4 regions of the Paenibacillus sp. JT31N17 genome follow, and region 1 is predicted to be linked to each of the others. Evidence: riboswitches for the same ligand, from Rfam matches in the RefSeq annotation. Region 1 holds a riboswitch; each other region holds the start of a gene.
What was found. Region 1 has a riboswitch for cyclic di-GMP ahead of AC0YOB_RS25860 (transglutaminase-like domain-containing protein). Riboswitches for the same ligand answer to the same signal wherever they lie in the genome.
Positions count from the first base shown of each region.

Region 2: it holds a riboswitch for cyclic di-GMP, as region 1 does, so the genes downstream of both, AC0YOB_RS25460 (acyl carrier protein) here and AC0YOB_RS25860 (transglutaminase-like domain-containing protein) in region 1, are expected to answer to the same signal.
Region 3: it holds a riboswitch for cyclic di-GMP, as region 1 does, so the genes downstream of both, AC0YOB_RS21560 (hypothetical protein) here and AC0YOB_RS25860 (transglutaminase-like domain-containing protein) in region 1, are expected to answer to the same signal.
Region 4: it holds a riboswitch for cyclic di-GMP, as region 1 does, so the genes downstream of both, AC0YOB_RS22050 (PilZ domain-containing protein) here and AC0YOB_RS25860 (transglutaminase-like domain-containing protein) in region 1, are expected to answer to the same signal.

Region 1 covers NZ_JBWDNP010000010.1:71,489-77,183, forward strand. The annotation lists gene AC0YOB_RS25855 (SdrD B-like domain-containing protein) at 1-2,660, shown strand, start outside; gene AC0YOB_RS25860 (transglutaminase-like domain-containing protein) at 2,942-3,754, opposite strand; cyclic di-GMP riboswitch class I at 3,769-3,849, opposite strand; cyclic di-GMP riboswitch class I at 3,889-3,971, opposite strand; gene AC0YOB_RS25865 (class D sortase) at 4,037-4,681, opposite strand; gene AC0YOB_RS25870 (Hsp20/alpha crystallin family protein) at 4,987-5,430, shown strand; gene AC0YOB_RS25875 (hypothetical protein) at 5,588-5,695, opposite strand, start outside.
Region 2 covers NZ_JBWDNP010000009.1:244,542-250,236, reverse strand. The annotation lists gene AC0YOB_RS25480 (SDR family NAD(P)-dependent oxidoreductase) at 1-233, opposite strand, end outside; gene AC0YOB_RS25475 (hypothetical protein) at 267-500, opposite strand; gene AC0YOB_RS25470 (hypothetical protein) at 617-1,570, opposite strand; gene AC0YOB_RS25465 (3-oxoacyl-ACP synthase III family protein) at 1,657-2,646, opposite strand; gene AC0YOB_RS25460 (acyl carrier protein) at 2,737-2,994, opposite strand; cyclic di-GMP riboswitch class I at 3,178-3,271, opposite strand; gene AC0YOB_RS25455 (ABC transporter permease) at 4,040-4,972, shown strand; gene AC0YOB_RS25450 (carbohydrate ABC transporter permease) at 4,986-5,695, shown strand, end outside.
Region 3 covers NZ_JBWDNP010000006.1:445,605-451,299, reverse strand. The annotation lists gene AC0YOB_RS21570 (lipopolysaccharide biosynthesis protein) at 1-473, shown strand, start outside; gene galE (UDP-glucose 4-epimerase GalE) at 479-1,528, shown strand; cyclic di-GMP riboswitch class II at 1,631-1,713, shown strand; gene AC0YOB_RS21560 (hypothetical protein) at 1,693-1,899, shown strand; gene AC0YOB_RS21555 (helix-turn-helix domain-containing protein) at 1,903-2,232, opposite strand; gene AC0YOB_RS21550 (ABC transporter ATP-binding protein) at 2,526-4,328, opposite strand; gene AC0YOB_RS21545 (lasso peptide biosynthesis B2 protein) at 4,681-5,139, opposite strand; gene AC0YOB_RS21540 (lasso peptide biosynthesis PqqD family chaperone) at 5,167-5,481, opposite strand; gene AC0YOB_RS21535 (aldolase) at 5,478-5,695, opposite strand, start outside.
Region 4 covers NZ_JBWDNP010000007.1:93,540-99,234, reverse strand. The annotation lists gene AC0YOB_RS22060 (histidine kinase N-terminal 7TM domain-containing diguanylate cyclase) at 1-1,488, shown strand, start outside; gene AC0YOB_RS22055 (HD-GYP domain-containing protein) at 1,981-3,063, shown strand; cyclic di-GMP riboswitch class I at 3,091-3,183, shown strand; gene AC0YOB_RS22050 (PilZ domain-containing protein) at 3,321-4,040, shown strand; gene AC0YOB_RS22045 (O-antigen ligase family protein) at 4,237-5,695, shown strand, end outside.

The sequences.
Region 1 (5,695 bases):
GTATTCCGGCCATTCCGGTGCTGCAGCCAGGCGAGTCCAAGCAAATCAAGTATACCTATACAGTTACAAACTCCGATATGGGGCAGCCCAAGGTAACGAATACAGCTTCTGCGAAGCCTGATGAGACACCAATGGTTGAAGTAACGCTTGATGTACCTGTTACTACGGACCCGAGAGGCACGATCGGAGACTATGTGTGGCTGGACGATAATGAAGACGGCGCTCAGAACGACAGCGAGTCCGGACTTAACGGCGTTATCGTGAAGCTGTACAAAGATATTGCCGGACCGGCAATTGCCGAGGCGGTGACCCATGAGAATGCCGGCAAAGACGGCTACTATCTGTTCACCGGACTCCCGGAGGATACCTACTATGTCCAGTTCATTTACGAAGGACAGTATGGAATGACTTCTCCTGAAGCGGCAGTGCCTGCTGAAGACTCGAACAGCACGGATGTGAGCGGATTTACGGATGAAATCGTAATCGGACCTTCTAAGTGGGATGATCCGACCATCGATTTGGGATTGGTGCCGCGAGGTGAAATCGGAAATTATGTATGGGATGACCGCAACCGCGACGGCATACAAAATGAAGACGAGCTTCAAGGAATCAACGGAATCGAAGTTCGGCTTTATAAGGACTCTCCCGCTGGAGCTCCTGTTGCCGCAACAACCACGGCTGACGATTCCACAGGTAAGCCGGGCTATTATCTGTTCGATAATCTGCTGCAAGGCAATTATTTTGTGCAGTTCATTGTTCCAACAGATTATGTGAAGACCGCTGCGGGACAAGGAGCGGATCCGGATCTGGATTCTAACGCAACGGACAAAAACGGAATTACATCTGTTATTGAAATTGGCGAAATTCCGGGTTGGGTGGATCACAGTATTGATCTGGGCCTGATCGCAATGAAAGGCGCTATCGGCGATTATGTATGGCTGGACAAGAATCAGGACGGCATACAAAACGATGATGAATCCGGCGTCAACGGAGTAACCGTGAAGTTGTACGATGACCGGAATGGAACGGAAATCGCCACAGCGGTGACGAAGGATAATGGCGGCCAGCCAGGCTACTACCTGTTCAGCAGCCTGAAAGAAGGCAGGTACTACGTTAAATTCTTCTACAGTGGACAGTATGAAACAACCAAACCGGTGGTTGGATCGCCCGAGGCGGATTCCAACAGCACGGACGGCAACGGCTTTACCGATGAGATTGTAATCGGACCTTCCAATTGGGTGGATCCGACGATCGATCTGGGATTGGTTCCACGGGGCGTGATCGGAAACTATGTATGGCTGGACCGAAACCGGAACGGTATACAAGACGAGAATGAGCTTCAGGGAATCAACGGACTCGAAGTCCAGTTGTTCAAAGATGATGTGTCAGGAACCCCTGTCGCCGCTACAACAACTGCAGCGGATCCGACAGGCAGAGCGGGTTATTATTTGTTCGACGGATTGCTGCCAGGCGACTATTTAGTCAAGTTCATTGTGCCTGCCGACTATATGAGGACCGTTCAGGAACAAGGAGCCGACGTCAAAGAGGATTCCAATGCAACCGATGAGAATGGTTTTACAGCTAAAATTCAAATCGGCGAAACTCCCGGCTGGGAGGATCTCGGCATTGACTTGGGTCTTGTTGCCAAAGGCGTCATTGGCAACTACGTATGGCTGGACAGCAGCGGGAATGGCATGCAGGATGAAGCTGATGACGACGGTATTAACAACGTGAAGGTCAAGCTTTATAACAAAGACATGCAATTGCTTGCAGAGACTTTGACTGCAGATGATGCTGCAGGGAAACCGGGTTATTATCGGTTTGACAATCTGGTCGGAGGCCAATATTTTGTTCAATTCGAAGCTCCTGAGGGCTATGAATTGACAACTCCGGAAGCAGTGGGAATAGCGGCTGATAAAGACTCCAATAAGCTGACTGACGGTACTACAGCAGTCATCACGATTGGTGAAGACGCCCCGCGGGGATGGGAAGATCTCACGATCGATTTGGGATTAATGTATCCTTATTATCCGTACTTCCCTCCACTTGATCCGGAGGATCCGACAACACCTGACGATCCGGAGGATCCGGCAAATCCGGCAAATCCGGCAAATCCGGGAATGCCGCCGGTTGATCCGGGAGCACCGGGCGAACCAGGTTCGCCAGTCAATCCGGGTAACCCGGGTACACCATCGAATCCAGGTGAGCCGACTGATCCAGGCGCAGAACCTGGCAGCGATACACAAGTACCGCAGCAGGAAACAACCGTACAGGACAAACCGATTAAAGGGACGGTTAAAGTACCAGAAGGCGGCAATGTTGCAATCGGTACCCAACCGGAACATGGTACATTGACGGTTGATCCGGATGGTAAATGGATGTATACACCTGAACCGGGCTATACGGGCGAGGATCATTTCTCTATCATCGTAATTGACAAGGACGGCAACGAAGAAGAAGTCCTGTTCGATGTAAATGTGGATGAGATTCCTTTGGGCGGTATAGAACCCGGTAATGACGATCCAGGCAGCAGCACACCTGGCAAGACGCTCCCCAAAACAGGGGAAAGCAGTTCTTTGCCGCTTCAACTTGCAGGACTGTGCCTGGTCATTCTCGGAATTGTTTTGCTGAGATTGCGCCGGAAGCATCTCCAGAAATAAGATCATTTTTAGTAAAAATCCATCAGGAGCTGTTCCTCCGCATTATCATATGAGGAGGCGCGGCTCCTCATATGATAATGGTGAGATGCACAATAGGTGAGGCATTTGTCATGAAATAAAGGATTGCATATCCAGACCACTTAATACCGAACTGCCCGTTAAAATGCAAAAAAGAGACTTTACAGGAGGGGGGATCCTGTAATAGTCTCTTTTTTGCGCTATTTGCTGTCTTAAGCTGCTTTTGCTTAATGACAGATGCTATCAAGCGATCAGATTAATGCTTAATAGAATTTAGCTGCTGCGTATTTGCCGGCTTCTTTGAACATTGAACTGCTGCTTGTGCTGGTTTTGCCCAAACCGGAATCAACCGTTGTATCAATATTGCTCCATTTCCCGTTAATCATTACCTGGTTCCAGGCATGGTAGCCTTTCACATAATCGGTTGTTCCCATAACCAGCTTTGTAGGGATGCCGGCGCTGCGAGCCATGACTGCAAACAGGGAGGAGTAATCATAACAGATGCCTTTGCCTGATTTCAACGTTCTGTTCGCATCGGGAATATAGTCCGTTGTTACAGATGTGCTCAATTTGGAATCATATTTGATGGTTTTAACGATATAATCGTGAATCGCTTTGACTTTGTCTTCAACTTTCGTTTTGTTTTTCGTCAATTCCTTGGCTTTGGCGACAGCAGTCGGAGAGCTTTTCCAATTGATATTTTGCACGGAACCGAGAAATACACTGCTGTCATCGCTCAAGTTCAGGTTAACTGATTCCGTACCGATTTTTTTGTATTTGGTGCCGGTAACATTTTGCATAAGAGAGATAGTATAAGCACCATCACCAAGCTGCAGGGGGAAGTATTCCATCGTACCTGTGGCAGGCAATTTGTATGTATAAGTGACTCCGTTTTTGGTTATTAACAGCACAATAGGTGTTTTTGCGGCAGGTTTAAATGCAGCTCCGATAACTCCATTGTCCAATTGCTTCGTATCGAGCCAAGTCGGGGAGTCCGTACCGGATGCAGCTACAGTCGTGGAGAGGGGAAGGGACAAAATGATTACGGTCGCGAGAACAAGAAAAAAAGATTTCATGAAATAAGACTCCTTTCGGTAGCTGGCTGCCATCCAAGCGGGAAGGCCCTTTAGCTTTGCGTCCCTGTCTTTCGACAAGTTTGCCATTTATCGTTGAGTGTTTATTGTTTTTAGAAAACAAAAAAAGACAAACTTTCGGTAGCTGGCTGCCATCCAATAATGGGAAGGCCCTCTAGCTTTGCGTCGCTGCCTTTCGACAGGTTTGCCGTTATCGTGACTTATCTTGACATTTACTATACCAATATTTGATAGAATATACAACTATTTTTAAGTGATAATAGATTACATTTTCGCCTGGACAATCAGACGATGGGTCGGATTAATCAGCGGATCGCATGTGATAAGCGTGAGCACCCTGTCGGTGTCATTGCCATTCAATACGGACAGGTCAGTTGGCTTGACGACCGATATTTTGAATACGGTATATTCCATAACCTTGTCTTTGACCCGTATCGTAATTTTGTCGCCCATCTTCACTTCACCCAGCCTATTGAACAATCGGCCTTTCGTATGAGCCCGGTGTGCAGCCAGGGCAGCATTGCCAATATCTCCAAGTGCGGCTGTTTCTGTCAGATGGACAGCGGCGTACTTCATGTTTTGCGTTGTGGCGCCTTCCAGAACAGGAAGCTTCACATCGAGGCTGCCGATTTCAATAACAGCGATTCCTTGAGTATCTTCCTTGCTCTGATCGTCGCTGACAGCCTCAGGTAAGGCAGCGTCTGCTTCATTAGAAAACAGGTCGGATAGTCGCTGGTAACTCTCTGCAAGCAGGCGATCGGATTTCTCAGCCGCGGAGGCGAAGGTATTATGATCCATGCGATCAAGCAGACGCCGCTGCTTCTGATCATAATGCCATTCTTTTGCAAAAGGCAGCGCAATCAGCACAAATCCAGTGATGATCAGCAAAAAAGAAAGCAGTTTCTTCATGTTGGCAGGCCCTCCTGTAAGGCCATTATACCAGATAGGAACTGTACAAAATCTGAACAACATGTGGAATGTAACGTCCTCATGGCTATTCTGGGCAGCACGCCAGCTGCAGTGTAAGGTCAAAAATAGTCAAAGTCAGAGAAAGTCAAAGAAAGACTGAGAAAAATAACGAGGGGACTGCCGGATTTCCTTAAATTCACGGAAAATGATTTTTATTGTTGTTTTATCGGGTTTGAGGAAAGCAGACAGCAACCTTATAATAAAAAGTGTAAGCATCACATTATAAGAAATTGGAGGAGATGTACATGTTGGATTTAGTTCCGTTTCGGAAAAGAAATGAAGATGTCAGCCGCAGCTTGATGAAATCATTCCATGATATCTTCAATGAAGATTTCTTTGCGCCGATGAGAAGCAATACCCATCCATTCCGCACGGATATTCACGAACGCGAGGATGCTTTTCTGATTGAGTCCGAGCTTCCCGGATTCAGTAAAGCTGATATCGATATCAGCTACAGCAATCATTATTTGACGATTAAGGCTTCGCGCAACCAGGAACAGAATGTGGATGGGGAAGATCATCAGGTTATCCGGCGTGAACGTTATTATGGCGAATTTGTCCGCCGGTTCTATGTAGAAAATATTAAGGATGACCAAATATCGGCGCGCTTCGAGAACGGTATTCTGAAGCTGGAAATACCCAAGAAGGAAAAAGCGCAATCCGTTAAGAAACGCATTGAAATTCAATAAGATTTGTCTCTTTGGCTGAAGGTCTGATGAAATAATCGCTGTAATCGGGGAACACGGCCAAGGGTACAAGGGCAAACCACAACAAAACAGGCAGCTGGCGGAATACCCGCTGGCGGCCTGTTTTGTCATAAACACATCTATAATGGATGATGCACGTCTAATCCGCCGAAGGAGAATGGCCTGATCTGTCAAGCCCATCCAATGCCTGCTCCAGCGCATAATTGATAAGGTTGGTTTTGAAGCCTTTGCCTTTATCTTGCGATAT
Region 2 (5,695 bases), on a different contig from region 1:
GTTTCTACAGCTGTTTCGATCAAGGATTCCACTTCCTCGTACTTCGAAACATCTGTTTTTACAAAAATTGCTTCTCCACCATTCGACTTAATGTACTGAACAACTTCATGTCCACGCTCTTCATTAAGGCCTGCAATGACGACTTGGTCACCTTGTTGCGCAAACTTATAAGCTGTATGCTTCCCTATACCACGTGTTCCTCCAGTTATAACCGCCACTCTCTTGCTAATCATCATCACTCATCCTCAAAGTTTATTTTGTACAACCTACTCTTCTACCAAATAGGTCAGAATATAAGCTAATACCACCTCTAACACGAGAATGTCTGCCATTGGAGCCAGTGCATGAGCGAACAACCGGGCGAGAGCTGTCCAAGCACAATGGATGGTCGGATTGATAATCTGGGTACGCATCAATTGGCATACTTTCGGGCTGCTTTCACCTGCCACAATTTTGAGCTTGAAGGCCGGCTGAGAAATCTCTTGAAGAGCCTGCTCGATATCGGAAGCTCACCGGTAAGCCTGACCAGCTTACGTATAGGCCCCAAGCCTGTAGCATCCGGAAAACCCTTACTTTTACTTTTTTTTGCAATTACAATCGGTTTTTTTTCAACGCTTCAAACTTTCTCAATTTCTAAAAAAATAACTACCTGGTTTTGCTCCACAAAGATATCGACATCGTTTATACTTTCTTGTGGTATTAGTTCTACGAGCTCTTGCATTTGTCCATTAGTTCGATAAATAAGCCACCAATCCATCACAGCTTCCATATAGCCACAATCAGCAACGTCCGGAAGATAATTACCTATCAACAACCGTCCTCTTGGGTTTAGTAAATCAAATAACTTGCTAGTTAATTTTTTTGCTACGCTATCCTTCAGATAATCATATAGACCAGCAGTGTATATCAAATCAAACTTAGGAAGAGACACTCTATCTTTAAGAATGTCAAGAACAGAGGCATGTATGGCTTCACCAAAGTCTTTTATCAGCTCTTCTGTCACAGAAAGGGATTCTTTATCTTGATCAATGGCCACAAACTTACCAATACTTTGGTTATTAGTCGTAACACTATCTTGCACTTCTCTTAAATGACCAGAAGAGATCGCAAGAATAGAAGGATTCTTAATTCGTTCTGATGTTTGATTAATTTTTCTGGAGAGGATACGTCTTCTTTCACGAACAGCATTGCATGCATTGCTTATGCTGTTTAACTCGTAGTATAGAGCCTCCGAAACATCTGCTTGTCCCTCCTTGAAAGGTAGCAAAGTTTTGTCATTATAAGCATAAATCAAGTCCATCATGACAGGGTCACCTGCATAGCCACGTGGTTTTTCGAACACTCGACGTGTTAGTGGCTCCTGTAGAAAGAAATGGTGTATTGAATGTTCACGATATTGTATGATAAATCGTTCCCAGTCTTCTGTTGATAAATGTGTACGTATGTTTCTTAATCCACCATACAAAGTACTTAAAGCTGCAGAGAATTGACCTTGATTAATCAATCCTTCAACCTGACCAAAAAGAAGCTCTTTTATATCCGTAATGTCCAACCTATCGGCTAGATTCAATTTAGTGCACCTCCGCAATAATCATGAGTACGTCCATTATATAGAGAGCATTTCGGATATTATTCGATTTAGATTAGTCCTTTCATTTACCAAGTAAGAGAGCATACTCCCCATGACAGACCCGCACCAAACCCGGCAAGCATCAGTTTATCCCCACGTTTAATTCTTTCAGCTTTCAATTCGTGGTATAAGGCAATGGGAATAGTTGAAGAGTTCGTATTTCCGTAGTCCCGAATCTGTATAGAGAACTTGTCTTTAGGAATCTCTAGCTTACCGCGGAGAGCGTCTATCACATATTCGTTAGCTTGATGAAAGACAAAGAAATCGTAATCATGGACAGTCTCTTTGTTTTGCTCGAGAAATCTTTTTATACTTAGTCTTACTTCTTTTAATACAAAATTAAAGACATCGAAGCCATCCATATAAAGTTCAGCTCTTGAACGCGTGTTACCCAATTTATCAACTTGTTCTACTAGCGCTTCAGGAGTAATGGGTTCGCGTAACCCACCTGCAGGAATGATTACTTTGCCTACACCACCACCATCTGTACCAAAAGTGAAGGTTCCTATAGATGAAGTCCCAAGTTCACTCCTGGATAGTAAAGTAGCCGTTGCACCATTTCCAAATAAGGGCCGTATAGATTTGTCTTTAGGATTTACAAATTTGGTGCTAGTATCTGAGGTGACCAACAACACATTTTTCGCCGTTCCGTTTTCAATCAATCCTTTGGCTAAGGAAAGTGTATACACGAACCCTGAGCATGCAAGGTTAATATCCAAAGCCCCACACGAATTTGGTAGACCTACTCGATGTTGAATTAAACAGGATGTTGATGGCATTAGATAATCAGGTGTTGCCGTACAGTACAATAGAAACTCAATCTCTGACGGGTGACATACATTAGAATCAAACAATTTTTGTATGGCTTGACATGCTAGGTCCGAGGGGTATTCATTATCACCAGCGATATGTTTGGAGTAGATGCCTGTTTTTTGGGTTACGCTACTTTCTGGATCGTTATATTCTTTGTTCTCAGGAACGGAAACTTCAATCGCTTTTATAAAACTTGTATACATAAATCTCACCCTCTTTGTCGCAATGATGGAGACCAAATATATTCAGTGTAGACCCGAATAAGATCAACATTAAAACTACAAATCAAATCATTACTCCATTTTAGATAATTTCGTTTCCACTTGATCGATTATCTTTTTGACAGTAGAAAAGTCCGAAATGAGTAGTTCGTCACCATCATTAAAATTAACTCCAGTGCTATCTTCCAAATCAATTACCAGTGTCACGAAGTCCAAAGAGTCTAGTCCTACCGCAGTTAGATCTTCGTTCATATCAATCTCACGTTGTAACTTCAATGTTTGTTTCACTATTGCAATAATTTCCGGTGTGACTTCATTAATAGTTTTCATTAACTTATCTCCTCATTAATGTAATTTTGTAGCTTAAATGAATAGTTTAGCTATTTTTCTGTTCAACCAACCCGAACAGATAGGCGAATGATCCTTTCAAATCGGATCCTACAATATTTTTTGTACGCAAAAAACCTCCAATCTAATAGATTAGGAGAATACGAAGGAAAAATATCCATCATATTCGGTAACTGGCTGGCATCATGGAATAGCTCGTCCACCTTAGCCCCTATAGCTTTGCGTCCCCCCTTTTCAGATGGGTTTGCCTTTGTCGCATGAAATTTTAATTTACTTTACTAATATATACTTATATACCACATTATAGAATGGTCTTTTCGACCTATTTCGGTAAATTTCAACAAGATTCGTGCAAAATTCTTATGTGAAACGAAATATATGACCCCCTCTCTACGTTTAATATCTTTCAAATTGCTCCCCCACGCCCGCCGCGCCAGGAATTTTTAAGCATATATCGATTTCCTAAAACTTACCTTTACATATGAATTTAACTAATTTTTTATAGGTTTCCGCCTATCTCAACAATTGATCAGCAAAACACCCAATACTAAAAAAACCTCTATAACATAAATTAACCCAATAATAACTTGTATCTTTACTCTTAATTTCTTATATCGGTTTATTTCGTATATTTTTGAGCTGCATATATTAGAAACCATAATCTCCGCGAGACTCCTCCCATTGCATGAAGGAATCGACAAAACTTTACAAAAATCGCCATCCCTATTATAATACATTTGCTTACAAGATTAATTATTTTGTTTGTAAATTATTGTACATATTGAGAGGGTTAAAAGGAGGTGTAGCGGCAAAATATTGGATATTATTGGAAATATAAAAAACGATGGGAATCTATAATTCATCTATATGAAAAACACTCAAATGAATGCGCGCTTGACAAAGATTTTTGGATTTAAGCAAGACAGACAAGGTCAAAGCAATTATTTTAAGTTGTGAAAACTTCCGGTTTTGCTTCTGCTTTTGTCGTCATTACCGACGATCTCGTCATGTAGAAGGGAACATCGAAATGAAACTGCTAGTGGCCGGTAAAAAGGCTAAAAATCTCCGGCGATACGTTGCGTTAGGGCTTATGATGCTGCCGGGCATCCTCTACCTTTTGATCAACAATTATTTGCCGATGTTCGGCGTCATCATCGCGTTTAAAGATTTCAACTATACCAAGGGCATCTTCGGCAGCAACTGGATCGGGTTCAAAAATTTCGAGTATCTATTCAAGACATCCGATGCGCTCCTGATTACCCGAAATACCATTCTATATAATGCCGCTTTCATCTGTTTAAACCTAATCGTGCCGGTCTTTATGGCGATTCTGCTCAATGAAGTCAGGAAAAGGTGGCTATCGCGCTTTTATCAGACCGTTATCCTGCTGCCCTACCTGATCTCGATGGTCATCGTCGGCTACCTCGTCTTCGCGATGCTCAGTGCGGATACCGGCTTCCTGAACAAAACGGCCCTGCCGATGCTGGGCTTGCCGGACTTCTCCTGGTACAGCGAGGCGCATGTATGGCCTTATATTCTGACCGTTGTTCATCTATGGATCAGCGCGGGCTCCTTGAGCGTGATCTACTTAGCCTCGATTATCGGCATCGATCCCGAGTATTACGAGGCGGCTACGATCGATGGGGCCGGTAAGTGGCAGCAGATCAAGCGCATCACAATTCCGCTGCTGGTGCCGGTGATTACGATTATGACGCTGCTGCAGATCGGCCGCATCTTCTATTCCGACTTCGGCTTGTTCTATCAGGTGCCGCTGAACGCGGGCGCTCTGCAATCGACGACCAACGTCATCGATACGTATGTCTACCGCTCCCTGATGACACTCGGCGACGTCGGCATGTCCTCGGCAGCCGGCGTCTATCAATCGCTTGTCGGTTTCGTATTGGTGCTGGCGGCTAACTTCGTCGTCAGAAAAATTAACAAAGATCACGCTTTATTTTAAGAAGGTGGCTCGCATGAAAACGAATAACTCTGTCTGGCAATGGTTCGTGCACATCGTGCTGCTCTTCATATCGACCTTATGCCTGCTTCCGTTCATTTTACTGCTCATCACATCCTTTACGGACGAGCAGTCGATTCTTCGCCACGGATATTCCTTTTTTCCGGAGGCCTTCAGCATGGCTGCCTATCAGTACTTATGGCATGAAATCGACCGCATTTTGCGCGCTTACGGCATCACGATCGCCATTACGGTGATCGGGACCGTTGCCGGACTGATCATTACGGCGCTTCTAGCCTACCCGCTGTCGCGAAAGGAGATGCCTCTCGGCAGGTTCTGGTCGTTCTTCGTGTTCTTTACTATGCTGCTTAACGGCGGACTGGTGCCGCAATACTTAGTCTACACGCAGCTGCTCGACCTGAAGAACACGCTTTTCGCACTGATCGTGCCGGGACTGTTAATGAATGCCTTCTATGTGATGATGATGCGCACGTTTTTCGCGACGTCGATCCCGGCTCCCGTAATCGAGTCGGCCAATATAGACGGAGCCGGCGAATTCCGGACGTTCGTTCAGATCGTGCTTCCGCTGTCGCTGCCGATCTTGGCAACCGTCGGGCTGTTCCAAATGATTCATTATTGGAACGATTGGTTTAACGGCATGATCTACATTACGGACAGCAAGCTGTTTAGTCTGCAGAACCTGCTGAACCGCATCCTGCTCGACTT
Region 3 (5,695 bases), on a different contig from region 1:
TCACGACGGTGAAAACAACGGCAGGCATCTTCCATCAGGACCGTTATGCCCCGCTCATTCAGGCGGCCGTATGCCTTGGCGTGTCCATTACGCTCGTCCAGACGATCGGGATAGCCGGCGTGTTTATCGGGTCGCTCATCAGCAGCTTGGCCGTTCCCTTCTGGACGACTCCTTATTTTGTCTACCGGAATGTATTCCAGCGGCCCTTGACGGATTATTTCAAGACCTATTTCATCTATACATTGGCAGGCGCGGGTGCTTATGCCCTTGCCAGCGCAGTATGCCATTTCATTCCCGCGAACGGCTTTGCAGAGCTGATAGGGAAAGGCATTGCGGGCTTTTTCACCGTGAATGTTCTTTATATCGCACTGTTTCACCGTACGGAAGAGTTTGGCTATCTGCTCGGAATCAGCCGGAGCATCATCCGCAGGCTGGCGATGAGCCGCAAGGTCAATCACAATATGGAGGGATAATCCTTATGGCGATATTGGTTACCGGCGGGGCCGGATATATTGGAACCCATACCTGCGTCGAGCTGCTGGAGGCCGGATATGACATCATTGTGGTGGATAATTTCGCCAACAGCAGCCCGGAGGCGCTCAATCGGGTAAAGGAAATCACAGGGAAATCCTTTCGGTTCTATCAATTGGACGTAAGAGACCGCAGCGCTCTTGAGGCCGTTTTTGCAAGAAATCAAATCGATGCCGCCATCCATTTTGCCGGTCTCAAGGCGGTCGGCGAGTCGGTTCGTTCACCGCTTTGGTATTATGAGATGAATATGAACAGCACGCTGGCGCTGTGCGAGATCATGAGCAAATATGGCGTGCACAAGCTTGTGTTCAGCTCTTCTGCCACCGTGTACGGGGCATCCGGGGATATGCCGGTGTCCGAGAATTCGCCCATTGGCGCATCCAGCCCCTATGGCCGCACCAAACAAATGATTGAGCAGATATTGCAGGATCTGGCGGCATCCAATCCCGAATGGGGAATCAGCATTCTCCGCTATTTCAATCCTGCCGGCGCCCATAAGAGCGGGAGAATCGGTGAGAATCCCTCGGGCACGCCTAACAATCTGATGCCTTATTTGTCGCAGGTGGCTGCCGGGAGGCTGGAAGAGCTGAGCATATATGGAAGCGACTATCCTACCCCTGACGGCACGGGAATCAGGGATTACATCCATGTTGTAGATCTGGCGCTTGGGCATATCAGAGCCCTTGGACGCATTCTGGATTCATCGGGTCTGAATATTTACAACCTGGGAACCGGGCGAGGTTCAAGCGTTCTGGAGATGATAGCGGCCTTCGAGAAAGCGACGGGGATTCATGTGCCGTACCGCTTCGCTGCCCGCAGGCCGGGGGATATTGCGGTCAGCTGCGCGGACATCCGGAAGGCCAGACAAGAGCTTGGATGGACTGCAGACCGTTGTATCGAGGAGATGTGCGAGGATACTTGGCGATGGCAGGCGAATAATCCCGAAGGCTACGATATCCATGAGAATCGGTTCATGACTGCTTTACTAAAAATGTGAATTATTCGACAAAATTAGTTGAAAAAATCAAAATTCGATCGCACGAAGCGACAGCATCAGCGGAAAGGCTTGATTATAATGGTGAATATAGAAAACGATTACATTTAAATAGGAGACGAAGAAGTGCGTTTTTACCTGGGCACCTTAAACGCATGGAGTCAGTGGTGCAACCGGCCGAATTCGGAGCGGAGGAAATGGTTATGGCGCTTGCAGAACGGATTCGCAAGGATAATTTGGACAAAGAGTGGGTTGAATTGATTATGATCGCACGGGCAATGGGGCTTGACCGGGAAGTCATCCGGGGTGTTCTGAGCGCCCTCCCGAAACTGGAAAACGGCACATTACCCATGGAAGAAAATACATCTACATAGTGCCTAATCCTTGTGGAGCCTCCATTTGTTGAATTCCAGAAATTCTTTAAACTGTTCCTTGCTCACGCCTGATGCCATGGCTTCGCGTACGAGGTCTTCCCATTCCCGGTCAAGCTGCCTTGCTTCGTCATCGGACTTCTGGACGTGAAGCAGTTCTTCTACGGAAATACCCAGTACGGTTCCGACTTTCTCGAGAAATTGAATGGAGGGATTTTGCTGAATCCCACGTTCAATGGAACTTAAGTAGGACTTGGCCACGCCCGCCCGCTCAGAGAGCTCGGTTAAAGAGAGCGCCTTTCTTTTGCGCAGCAGTTGTATGCGTTCTCCAATCATTATACGTATCCTCCAATGTTATAGCTTGCTGAACCTTATTATATCGGATTCTTCTTCATTAAGAAAGAATCTGTTGCTTATAACGAACAGTTGCGGAAAAGTGAACAGCGGTTTTATTGCGCTGAAGACTTTTCCGCTTTTTTTTTGAAATATATGAAAGTATAAATCCCGATTATACTTTGCTTATATTTCTGAGGGAAGAAACCAGGGTTTTGCCGCCAAAGGACGGCGATAGCCGTTTCTTTTCATGCATGGCCGCATGAATCTGCCTGTTTCCTCATCCTCTACGGCAGCTATACAATGGCTTCCTTCTGATTATCAAGCAGATGGCCGAATACTCCGTCCCGATCAGACGCAAGCTGCATGAAGCCTCCGCGCTGCACCACTTTCCCCTGATCAATGACAATGACCTGATCCGCGTGACGGATTGTGGATAAACGATGGGCGACCACAATAATGGTCATAGTTCCTTTCAACCGCTCCAGCGCCTCCTGGATTTTCTTCTCGTTCTCGGTATCCAGCGCGCTTGTCGCCTCGTCCAGCACGAGCACGGCCGGTTTGCTGATGATGGCCCGCGCCAGCACAAGCCGCTGCCTTTCGCCTCCGGACAGCCGGATGCCCCTGTCGCCAATGAGCGTTTCCAGCCCCAGAGGCAGCGCACGGACAAATTCAGCGGACGAGGCGAAGTCCAGCGCTTCCCACAGCTGATCCTCGCTGGCATCGGGCCTGATCATCAGCAGGTTTTCCCTGATGCTGGCATTGTACAGAAAGGGGTCCTGCGCCACATAGCCGATGGACCGCCGGTAGGCAAACAGATTCGCGTTGGTAATGGGTTCTCCGTCGATGAGAATCCGGCCCGATTCAGGCTGCATCAGGCCCATCAGCAGATCGATCAACGTGCTTTTTCCCGCGCCGGAACGTCCGACAAAGGCTGTCATCCGGTTAGCGGGAATGAACAGATTAATTGCCTGAAGCGTATGCGCAGCCTCCTGCCGGTGGTAGCGGAAATACACATTGTCACAGGTAAGCCCATGCTCCAGACGAAGCGGGGCCGGACTCAGGCCGGCAGGACCCGCCTCGTGCTGCTCCACCGCTTCCGCGCATTCCTTCTGGAGGCTGATGAGCGCTTTGAAGGCGGGGACCGTTGCCGCCAGCTGCTCCAGATTGGATTGAATGCCTGTGAATCTCGGCCACAGCCTGGCGAAGATCAGGATAACCAGCAGAAGCTGGGGACCCTGCGTATGAAAGAACTGGAATGAGATAAACACGAAGCCCGCGATCAATAGAGCAGAGGATATTTTGTAAACCAGCTGCGAATTCATTCTGAGCCGGATATACTCCATCTGCTCATGCATCATCCCCTGGGTAAGCGAATGAAGCCAGCCCAGGCGGGATTCCTCGAGGTTGTTGCTCTTGATGTCCTTGATACCGTTCAACTGATCGGTAATGCCGGCAAGGTAGCTTTGCGAGAGCTCCGAGGTTTGACTGCCGAGCACCTTCGCCTGATGAATATATTGGCGCGAGAACAGCGCAAGAACCGTTCCGCAGCCCAGTACGAATAAAGTCATGGCCGGCGAGAGCCAGAAGGCGAACACAATCTGGATAAGCGTAAACAGGAAGGAGGTCACGAGCTGGAGAAACAGGTTGATTCCGCTAATGACGCGCGCAAGCTCGATCGTTAACAGATTAATGAGATCCGACTTCCTCTTCTGGAGGAAAAAGGACCACCTGGACGCGAGCAGTGTGCTGTAGGTTTCAAAGCGCAGCTTGCGGCTGAAGATCTGCTGGATCTCCACATTGCGGATCGTTATTTTACGCTGAATGAGATTTTGACCGAACACGATCAATACATAAAGAGACAAAATCAGGGTCAGCGCCAACGTCTGTGGCATTGCCCGCAGCTCTTCGAGAATTTTGAAATCGTAGCCGCTTGCCTGCTGTACGCTCAAAATCCCACTCATGCTGATCATGGGGATCAGCAGCAGAATGCCGAGACTTTCAAGGAGACTGCTGAATACCATACCAAGCAGATTGATTGTGAGGGCAGCTCCGGAATAAGCGTATAGACGCTTCATGTAATGCAGGATGGGGTTCATCAAACTCGCTCCTAAAGTGAGACCTCTCGCCACCATTCCTATGAACGGCGGCAGCCGGTTTTTCCCGGCCTTATAGCCTGTATCAGTTTCACGTAGATAAATGTCTATAAGGTCTATGCGAAGAAACTAACTTAGCCGCCAGTGGATGGCGTCAGCCGTTTCTTCCCGGCCTTATAGCCTGTATCAGTTTCACGTAGATAAATGTCTATAAGGTCTATGCGAAGAAACTAACCTAGCCGCCAGAGGACGGCATCAGCCGTTTCTTCCCGCCTTATAGCCTGTATCAGGTTCACGTAGATAAATGTCTATAAGGTCTATGCGAAGAAACTAACTTAGCCGCCAGTGGACGGCGTCAGCCGTTTCTTCCTGCCTTCGCAAATTTCTGCACAACGATAAACCGGTTCATAACTTCCGCGCCGGTAATATAGACGGGGCCGCTGCGCAGCCAGGCATGGGCAATGAGCTGCCCGGTCTTGTCTTTGGCAGTTCCCATGTAAAGGGTGCTGTCGATTCTGCGGCGCTCCAGCATTTTCATGCCCGCGATGGCGCGCACCAGACATTTGCTCTCCCATGGCGTATGCCGGCTAACGGTATTGATTGCATGCGCGACCTGTCTGATTGCAGGCATACAGGGCGGGTCATAGTCCAGGGAGGTTTCCCGGGTCTGCTCTCCCAGCTTCGGGGCGATGGCGGCGAATGGCCGGAACAGCTGGCATCGTGCCCAGCCCAGCAGCAGACATGCCTCGACGAACATGAGCAGCGTCCTTCTGTCCGTATGAAGCAGCTTGCGGAGAATTCTGAAGATTTTCATATGAGGTCCCTACTTTTTAAATGAAAATTAGGATGCAGACAGATGTTCATCCGCTTGGGCGTACAGGATCAGTTCATGCTCGAGCAGATGGTTCAGAAACAGCAAAACATCGCGTTCGCATTCGCTGCTGTCAACCTCGTATTCAGCCGTCAACGTTTCAACGATCCGGACAACGGGACTGCCTGCGCCGATCAACTCCCACATTCTCCCGCCGGTCTCTCCCAAATTATAATATTTGCCATTGCGGACGCTCAGCATGACCTTCTCGCCATCCATGTCGCTCACGATATTGCCGGGGTATTGCGAGACAGTTCCGGTCGGCTGTACAACGCTTGGGTTCATGATGCTTCCTCCTTTTGAATGGTTTCGAGCAGAAGCGAACTGAGCAAGTGCGCGGTGAATCCGGAGGCGGGACGGCCGATCCGGTATACCGGAAGCCGGTTGATGAACCGGACAAGCATGCCGAAATGCCATTCCATGAGGCCCATCTTCTCCATTAACGAGCGGCGGAAGGTGTGGCGCAGCAGGGTATGGAACCGTTCAAGCCCGTCAACCG
Region 4 (5,695 bases), on a different contig from region 1:
CTTCAGCTCATATGCATCAATGTCTCGTTTGTCGGCTTGTCCATGCTAGGCTTTGGATGGCTGCTCTTCACCAAATATTTGACGAATCACGGATTCGCGCCCAGACCCTACGTGCTTCTGATGATGCTGATTCCGTCTGTATTTGTAGTGGTCGGGATTATCTGGAATCCAAATGACTGGTTCATTGCTGCCGTTGACGGACGTTATGACGACCGGCAGTACGGCTTGATATTCTGGTTGATGATCGTTATGCTGATTTCCTATTTTATGTACTCGATGAAGCTATTGACCCGTGCTTACCAATCGGACGCGCCGCCATCGGACCGTGCGCAGATTGCAAATGCCCTGACCGGTATTGGCGTTTTTGTCTGCTTTACCCTGCTAGATCTATTGCTTAATGTTGTGCTTGCAAAATGGCTTCCCGTCATCCCGGGCTTGACGTCGCTCGGAATTGTAATTGCGGATATTTATTTTGTATTCTCCATTCAAAAGCACCGTATGTTCGATATCGTGAATATCGCTCAAAAAGATGTTGCCGATACACTGTCTGTCGGTATTATTGTGCTGGACGAGCAGAATGTTGTGATTGATCTCAACAGCGTGGTGAGTCCCGTTTTCCAGCTTTCAGTCGGTACAAGGCTCGATATGGACAAGCTTCTGCAGTCAGTGGAAGACCGTGAGAGGACCGAAGCTTTTCTGGAGATGTACCGTCTGCATCCTGAAGAGCGCGTTCATACCGAGATCGAAGTGCCGGAGGAAGGCAGAATGGCCTATATTGCCTTACATGTCGCGCCTATTGTTGTTAAACAGCAAATCATTGGAAGAGTGATCACGCTGCAGGACCATACAGAGCTGAGAAGGCTTATTGAAGAAACCAACCGTCAGAATGAAGCGCTGCAGGAGAGAAACCGTGCGCTGCTTCTTATGCAGGATGAATTGTACCAGGCCAACCGGAAGCTGGAGCAAATGGCCATTATCGATGGCTTGACGGGCTGCTACAACCGGAGATATCTGATGCAGCAGCTGGAGCATGAGGTCATGGTCAACATGCGCTATCAGATTCCTTATGCGATCCTGTTGTTTGATATCGATCTGTTCAAGACGATCAACGACGCATACGGTCATATGGTCGGCGATGATGTTCTCAAGTTGACGGCGGACGTGGTCCGCAGTACGCTCAGACAAACGGATATTTTCGCCCGCTACGGCGGGGAGGAGTTCACGGTCTACTTGCCCCACACCACCAGGCAGCAGGCGGAAGAGCTGGCGCACCGCGTACGGTCGGTTGTTGAGCATAACTTTGTCGATACCGGAGTCGGGAACGCTCCTGTTTCCATTACAATCAGCATAGGCATGCTTGCCGTTGAGCCGCAGCCGGATACTGAATTGAAGGATAGCAAGTCTTATCTGCGCGAGCTGTTCGTCAAGGTGGACAAGGCGCTTTACGAAGCGAAGGAGAACGGCCGCAACCGGATTGTTCAGTATTAGACAAGGCAGGCAGCGTTATGTGCTGTGATGCTCGTTTTGGCTGCAGGGCGGTCGTGCTGACACAGGGCTGAGAGCATGGTCTGCCGGCATGTCGGGCGATTTGGTGCCAATCCTGACAAGCGCAGCGGCATATGCCGCTTTTACCCTTCCGGCGGCAGGCACGCTTTCTGGACGAAGCATGACCGCCTGATGAGCCGTGGACGAATTTATAATGATTTGTCCTGATTCAGATGATAAACTTGATTGAAGCTGTCATTCGCCAGCATCATGAACAATTGCACAAGCTTATACCCTATCGACAGGATTGCAACTCTTTCGTCTCTGTCGGAAGCGCCAACTTTCCCGACCAAGGGAGCGACTTGAATATGCTTGTGCAAATCGCAGACATCAGGATATACGCCGATAAGCAATTACACTAACTGCGTGCTGCCGAACTGGCAGCGATGCAAGCTTGATCAAATATGCAACCGGACTAAAGGCGGGAATGCTCAGATGAGAAAAGTACATATACTTTCGGCGAAGCCTGGAGATAAACTGGCTCGCCCGATCCTGCAGGAAAATGGCAACATTCTTCTGGGTGTCGGTGTCGAGCTGAACGAACGGTTTATCAATCGCCTGAAGATGCTGGGAGTCGATATGCTGTTCGTCGAAGATCCGTTTACCGAGGATCTGGAGCCGGAAACAGCGATCCGCGACGATACGCGCAGAAAAGCCCATGATGCGGTATTCAAAACCATGACCACGCTGAAGGACCATCCTATGACCAAGGGCAGAACCATTGCGCCGGAGATGGGCCGGACGTTCAAGAATGTGTTTGGCCAGATCATGCAGGATCTGGTTACGCGGGACGACGTTATGGTCAGCTTGACGAATATTCAAGTGGCGGATGGCTATCTGTTCCAGCATTCCGTGAATGTGGCTATATTGTCAGGCATAATGGGACTGGCTAAGGGCTATAACCGCAACCAGCTTGAAGAATTGGGCATGGGAGCGCTTCTGTTCGATATCGGGATGACAAGATTGCCCAAGGATCTTCTGAACAAGACCTCCCCGCTGACCCCTGAAGAGCGGGTCCTGATGGAGAAGCATACGGAGGATGGCTTCAATATTATCCGCGCCCAGCACGATATTTCCCTGTTGTCCGCGCATTGTGCTTTTCAGCATCACGAGCGGTACAACGGATCGGGTTATCCGCGTGGGCTAAAGGGGGATGCCATTCATGAATATGCGCAGATTGTGGCATTGGCCGATGTTTATGATGCGTTAACCTCGCCGAGGCCGCACCGCAAGCGTCATACGCCTACGGAAGCCATCGAGTTTTTATTCGCGGCCGGGAACACTTTCTTCGATCTTGATTTGATCCAGACCTTTTGCAAGCATATATCCATTTATCCGGTATCGACAACGGTACTGCTCAGCTCGGGCCAGATTGCGGTTGTGGCTCTGAATAATCCGCTTGCGGTCAACCGCCCGATCGTACGGATCCTTCGCGAGGCGGACGGCACACCTCCTGCCCAGCCCTATCAGATTGACCTTAAGGATTCGCACAGTATCATGATCGTGGAAGAAATGTAAGAATCGCCTGTACCTAACTTCATATATATCCGATAATGGCAAACTTGCCGAAAGGCAAGGACGCAAAGCTAAAGGGTCTAAGGTTCTTGAAAAGGAGCGACTGACAGCCTGGCTGCCGAAATGAACACCCTTCAGCAGGGTGCAAGTCAAGCGGCTCCGAGGCAGAGGAACGGCTTTTTTCATTTCCTTGAACAGGCAATCCCTTATCAAACTCTCAAGACTCGGCCAGGCGATTGCACACTAAGGAGATGGTACTTATGAGCACGAATGCCCGCAGCAAGGAATTATACACGAAAGCAAAGCAAACTTACTCAGATAAGGTATTAATCCACAGCCGGACCGTAGTCGAGAAAGAAGGATATGTCTCAACGGGGATCTTGAGCCATATTGAGGGCGAGATGATGGAGATTGAAATGACGGAATACAAGTCATTTGATCTCGGCAATCCGGTGGAGATGACAATCTACTCTCCGGTCGGGATACAACGTCTGCAGTCGACGGTCATCGGCAAGGCGGAAGGATCTATCGCAGTTATTTTTCCTGTCCGGGCCTTGAGCGGACTGGAAGAGAAACGGGAGTCTCCCCGTGTTCAGATTGACCATAAAGGCACCATGAAGAAGATAATTATTGAAACAAGAGAATTGTCAACAGGGCCGGAAAACTTTGAATTTATTGAAGATATGGAACTGGCCATACGAAATATAAGCTTATCCGGGCTGGGGTTCATTGTTGCCGAGGGGCCGAGGCTCAAGACGCATGAGCGTCTGGAAGCTGTGTTGTCTCTGGGCTTTGAGCTGCCATGCTGGCTGGAGATCATACGCTATGACAGCGATGGAGCCCAATCCTTCTATGGAGCGCGCTTTTGCGATCTGGATGGGCTGCAGCAGCGAGCGCTGCGGGCCTTTATTCTGAGGGAGCAGGTCGCAGCCTATTACCGCAGGAAACAGGAAAAGGCCAGTGACAACCGGACTCATTAACTATAAAAAACAGGTGCACCGCGGCAATCGCGGAGCGCCTGTTTTTTTGTTCAAAGATAAGAAAATAAACTCTTCTTGCTGCTGAGGCAGCAGCTCCATGACACCTGATTTTCAAATCATTCTCAAACATGTTACAATATTTAGAAAATTTAGATATATCGGACAATTAAAAAGTGAAATAGAAGAGGGGATTCAATTGCCAGTCGTTGTTGGTGCCGCCGGGCTGATGTTTACCGGGCTGCTCATTTGGTCCGCATACCAGAATGGAATGTTTTTTGACGCATCCTTTTACAGATGGGAATGGATGCTTATGGCTTCAACCGTTTTGTCCTTGTTTATTACGGCTCGAATGCAAAGACGAAGGATAAGGGGCAGCAGTAGCGGGATCGGTGAATATTTCATATTGAAAAAAAATAAAGGGCCTGCAGAAGAGGCTGTGCGGGCCTCGGTGCCGCTGGCGGCTTATACGCCGCTGCTTATTGCGCTTTTGTTTGGTTTGAGTCTGGTCAACAAACCGGCTTCCGTACATGGAACTCTGGAGCAGGTGCTCAGATGGTCTGCTTACGCAGCTTTCCTCATATCCGGGTATCTGTGGCTGAGAATCGGCCCATTCCGGAGCTGGCTGTTCATGGCGCTTCAGGGTTCCGGCTTGTTCCTCATTGGCGGCGCGCTTGCCGGATGGCTCGGCTGGATAGACGTTCCGGAGATGATCCTGAGTACAGGGGATTCCAGTTTATCCGCAGTCGGTGCCCGGCTGGCCGGCTTCGTTCAGTATCCGAATTTCCTCGGAGCCGTCTCGGGAGCTTATTTGCTGTGGAACTGGCTTCTTTTGATACGTGCAGGCCGTTATCGGACTTTCTTGCTTGCCGTCATGATGGCCACGCCGCTGGTGCTTGTGCTGCTGCTTACGGAATCCAGGGCAGCCTGGCTTACAACGGCTGTCGGATGGCTTGCCGGACTGCTGCTCCTGACCAGGGAGCAGCGGGTCAAATGGCTGGTTTACAGCGGCTGGACGCTTGTTGGGGCGGGGGCAGCCTATCGTATTGTCTTTGCCGCAGGACTGCAAGGCAGTCATGAAGGCGTTGGCCACATGGGGGAAACGCTTGGGCTGCTTGCCATCCTGATGGCATCTGCAGCGGGCTTCACCGCACTTCGCACGGTATTTGCCGGCTTGTCCGGAAGAAAGCTTGAGCTTGCCGCGTGGGGCGGGTTGGGAGCAGCCTGTCTGATTATGGCGCTTCTCCTGCCGGCAGTAATTCAAGGGCGGATAAGCAGCGGCCATTTTCAAACCGCAGGCGCGCGTACGATGTTCTACAAGGATGCATGGAGCCTATTTCTGGAGGCGCCTCTCCTGGGTCAGGGCGGGGATACCTGGCGGATGCTCTTTACCCAAATCCAAACCTACCCGTATATTGGTAACGAAGTGCATAGCGGTTATTTGGATCTGCTGCTTGATCTTGGAATTGTCGGATTAATCGTATTTGCTCTCATGATGTACGGGCTTTTGCGGATAGTTTGGAGGCATGATCGGGCAGGAATCCTCCCTGTCGGCGTACTGCTGGTTCATGCCGCCGTCGATTTTGACATGTCCTTCGGTTACTATTGGCTGCTTCTGTTTAGCTGGCTCGTCTACTACAGTCCGTACCCGGGGGCCG